Regions from separate parts of the Fannyhessea sp. genome, predicted to be linked through region 1. Evidence: predicted binding sites of a transcription regulator. Region 1 holds the regulator's gene; the other holds the start of a gene.
What was found. Region 1 encodes NrdR, which represses ribonucleotide reductase genes. Its sites were predicted from a motif close to AAACACNATATATNGTGTTT; they were not measured.

Region 1 (2,422 bases):
CAAGTGTTACTGCAACAGAAATAACACCAACGATGAAAACAGGATCGGTAATCTTGTTAAGCGTAACAAAAGTAGCAGGGCTCGGAACAATAACACCACCGTTTTTAAGACCGATGAATGCAATAAAGATTCCAAGACCCACAGAGATTGCATGGCGCAATGAAACAGGGATTGCGTCCATGATAGCTTCGCGCAGACCACAGAACACTAACAGAAGGATGACAATACCCTCGATGAACACGATTGCCATAGATGTATGCCAATCGTTGTTAGTTATAAGAGGCAAGGTAAACGCAACAATAGCGTCAAGACCTAAGCCTGTTGCAAGCGCAACAGGACGATTTGAAATGAGTCCCATAAGAATGGTTACAATACCTGAACCAATGCAGGTTGCTGTAATAGCAGCGTTTAAAGGAATACCAGCATGTACCAAAATTGCAGGATTAACTGCAATAATATATGCCATCGCTAAAAACGTAGTAAGACCGGCTCTACATTCCTGTGAAACAGAAGATCCTCTCTCACTTGCCTTAAAAAATGTTTCCATCTCCATCCTTTCTGAATTCCTATAGAAACATAAAAAAACCGATAGTGAAAACACTACCGGTTAATTACCACTGGAACCAAAACCGTTATCGCCACGGTCGGTAGAAGAAAGCTCAGCTGTTTCAACAAGCTCTACAACAGGAACTTTTTGAATAACCAGTTGGGCAATTCGATCCCCTTTTGAGATATGAATATCGTTATGAGGATCTAAATTGACGACACTCACAAACAATTCTCCGCGATAGTGAGCATCGATAAGGCCTGGTGTATTAGGCATAGAAAGACCACATTTATATGCTAAACCACTTCGTGGCTGTACAAAACCAGCGTAACCATCTGGAATTGCGATAGCTAAGCCAGTTGGAACCAAGAAGCGTTCAAAAGGCTTAAGAACAAGGTCAATATAGGAACACAAATCAAGACCTGCATCACCTGAATATGCATATCGAGGAAGCATTACATCTTCATGCAGGCGTTTTATAGGAAGTTGGATGGTATCAGATGAAGGGCTATTCATTCGATAAACTCCTTAACTCTTCGCTGAATTCTTCGACATCTTTAAAATCTCTATATACCGACGCAAAACGCACGTAAGCAACTTTATCTATATCAATAAGTTTTTGAAGAACGCGCATACCAATTTCCTGTGAAGTGATTTCTGTTTTTCCGTTATCACGTAGCTCAGTTTCTATGGAATCAATGAGCTGATTGATGCGATTAAGATCAATGGAACGTTTAATAGTTGCTGCTACAAGACCACGACGCAACTTTTCATGACTGAAAGGTTCTTTGGTGCCATCTTTCTTAATAACAAGAATGGGCATTTCCTCACGTCGTTCATAGGTTGTAAAACGTGTTTGGCAACCTATACATTCGCGACGACGACGAATGGCGTCGTTTCCTTCAGAGGAACGGGAGTCTACAACTTTAGATACATCACATCCACATTTTGGGCAGTGCATACAACTCCTAACGATTAAAACTCCGATATCAATGTAACATAATAACGGTTTATCACCTACAGAGGTAATCATTTTGACTCTAAGCGTAAACATTCTCGAAACAATTCATGAAAGTGTATGTTCTTGTGTATGGATTTAGACATTATTGCATGTACAGAGAATAGTATGGGCAAGCCAATGCATAAATTAGTTGGATAATTGCATGGGTATATATATCCGCTGACCTTCGTGTAAACGAAAACCTTCTATATTATTGTATGAAATGATCCAAGATTCAATTGCCGAGCGCTCAAAGCATTTAAGGTTAGATTCATTAACCAATGAATCGATGCTTTCTCCTTTTTGAACAATTGTTTCCGAGGGAATACTTGCTTTGAGAAGCGTGGAATCATGGGTCAATCGATAGTTGCTACATAAGGAATTGAGAAGAAAACCTGTAAGAAATACAAAAGAAAATAGAATCGTTAAACTCAAAGATAATGGTTGTGCCTTAATACGTTCAAGGTCGTGAAAGTTTTTCTCTGTTAAATCTGTCGTGTACATGCTCATCTTTTGTCCTTTCTTTTTTCTTAACTTATATATACACGAGGAGACGGACATTAATTAGAATCGCAGGTAGGAAAGCTATTACGTAAAATGACTTATTGGATATAAGTGAGGAAAAGCTTGTAATCAGTAGGGAAAAAATATTTTATAAGAATTAAGAACATATGTTTGTAATTTATAAATGTTCATGATATACTGAATTAACTACTAAAAGAGGAGCGTGTCCTATGAGAAAGCTTGGAAAACGACAAGAACAAATTTATTCCTATCTGTGTTCCTATGTTTCAGAGCATGGCTATCCGCCTTCAGTGCGAGAAATCGGAGAAGCTGTTGGATTAGCGTCTCCCTCTACCGTACATATGCATCTG
Region 2 (2,422 bases), on a different contig from region 1:
CCATGGTTATGGTGCGCAAGTCAAGATTTTGTTGGTGAACCATTGTTTGAGTTTCATATACTTCTTGAGGTGTGATTGCCATGGCGTACATTGCCTCCCATACTATAAGCGTACTATGCTTATGCTTTACTATAACTCACGCGCGCGTTTGTGCACATGGTAGTCATTTCTTGTGCATGATTAGATAAATCCTAGTTGCTTGCATGCAAAATAAATACCATCGTCATCAATATCATGCGTGATGAATTCGCTTTTATCTTTAATACAATCTTGGGCATTTCCCATAGCCACGCTATGTGCGCAGACATCAAAAATACCTATATCGTTGCCACCGTCACCAAAGCAGATAACTTCGTCTGCACTCAAATTAAAATGTTCAAGCATAATGCGTGCGCCTTTGGATTTTCCGCCTTCGCAAGGCATAACATCAATATACTTATCAGCCCAACGCGCATATTTTAAATCGTGCGTTTTGTCAAACATTAGATGCTCTTCGCCTGGATAAAGATAGGCATTCAACTGAAAGACATCGTGTGTAAGTGCGCGTGATACATCGCGAATTTCGTAATGCTGATTGACAAACTGCTCCATATCTATAACACGCTGGCTGCGATCGCTTACGTAATAGCAATCAAGTTCTTGAAATTGGCAAGAATATAAACCCTGTTTAACTTGGGCAACAACAATTTCTATATCATGCTTGCTAATAGGGCATGAATATAAAACCTTGTCTTGTGCGAGGCAATATTGTCCGTTAATGGTAATGGCAGCCTCAAATGGGGTGGTGTCTATAATATCAAGCATGTACGTTGGTCTACCTGTTGCTAAAATTGGCATAATGCCGCGGCGTTTAAGCTCTTTAACAGCGTGAATTGCGGAGGCAGGTTCACTATTGGTTGTGTGGCTAAATAGTGTTCCGTCTACATCAAAAAAAGCTGCTTTAATACCCGAAAGTTTTTTCCAAGGTTTCACGAATTCTCCTTTATCGTAGGTTACCTACGATGTACTTCTACGTCGTGCTTTTTATAGTTTTGATAAGCTCGCGTATAGTGTGTAATAGATTGACATGTAGTTCAATCATACAGAACATCTAATACGTGTGGTAGATATGGGCATATCGTCAAAGTTTGTACATAAGAATAATGTTTGCAATTTCGGTGGTTGGCACAATTGTGACCATCTTGAATATGGTTATTTTGAATATGGTAACTCTGTAAATTTTTTCTGATGTCGCGCGTGCACCTAAGCAAATAACAAGCATTGAACAGGAGCTTCCATATAAACTTTTTTGTCAAGACCCAAAATAAAGAAAAATTCACAAGATATTGGGGAAATTTGCTTGCATTAACACTACAGGTTGTGGCAAGATAGAACACGCACACAAAGCATACCTTATGAGTCTGTGCAAAATTTAATGTACATAAACTTTTATTTTTTGCGTTGAGGAGCAGTCATGAAGATTATTAAGCGCAATGGTTCTGAGGTGGAGTTTAACCTTCACAAAATCATAAACGCTATTTCTGCAGCTAATAAAGAAGTCCCCGAAGACGAACGCTTAACCGAGCGCGAGATTACCTTTGCTTCTCTTAACGTAGAAGATCTATGCAAAAATGCCGGTCATACCGTTACAGTTGAAGAAATTCAGGATATGGTTGAAGACCAAATTATGGCGCTTAACCATTTTAGTGTTGCACGTAAGTACATCATTTATCGTTACTTACAAGCACAAAAGCGTCACCGCAATACAACAGACGACACCATCTTGTCACTTATTGAATCAAATAACGAAGAAGTTAAGCAAGAAAATTCCAACAAGAATCCTTCCGTTGTTTCGGTTCAGCGTGATTACATGGCAGGAGAGGTTTCAAAAGATCTGGCAATGCGTGAGCTGTTGCCACAAGATGTTGTTCAAGCGCATAAAGATGGACTCATCCATTTTCATGATGCTGATTATTATGCTCAGCACATGCACAACTGCGATCTGGTTAATCTTGATGACATGCTTCAAAATGGCACGGTTATTTCGGGAACTATGATCGAAAAACCACATAGCTTTTCTACTGCCTGCAACATTGCAACGCAGATCATAGCTCAAGTTGCATCGTCACAATATGGCGGTCAGTCTATCTCCCTTGCTCATTTAGCACCTTTTATTGAGGTATCTCGTAAAAAAATACGTGGTCAGGTATTAGCCGAGCTTGAACTTATTGGGGCTCAACCCAATGAAGATAAAGTTAACGATTTGGTTGAAAAGCGCCTGCGTGAAGAGGTTTCACGTGGTGTGCAAACTATTCAGTATCAAGTTGTTACGCTTATGACTACCAATGGTCAAGCGCCCTTTATTACCGTATTTATGTATCTTAACGAGGCGCGCAACGAGCAAGAAAAGAAAGACCTGGCGCTGTGTATTGAAGAAATGCTC

Region 2: the regulator NrdR is predicted to act here: its motif matches at 1,346-1,365, upstream of nrdD (anaerobic ribonucleoside-triphosphate reductase).

The regions. Positions count from the first base shown of each region.
Region 1 is NZ_CFRCNA010000020.1:5,309-7,730, reverse strand. Features, by position in the region: gene AC5GD6_RS04755 (NCS2 family permease) at 1-547, opposite strand, end outside; gene dut (dUTP diphosphatase) at 608-1,063, opposite strand; gene nrdR (transcriptional regulator NrdR) at 1,056-1,508, opposite strand; gene lexA (transcriptional repressor LexA) at 2,282-2,422, shown strand, end outside.
Region 2 is NZ_CFRCNA010000027.1:10,092-12,513, reverse strand. Features, by position in the region: gene AC5GD6_RS05395 (PFL family protein) at 1-82, opposite strand, end outside; gene AC5GD6_RS05390 (Cof-type HAD-IIB family hydrolase) at 181-972, opposite strand; gene nrdD (anaerobic ribonucleoside-triphosphate reductase) at 1,454-2,422, shown strand, end outside.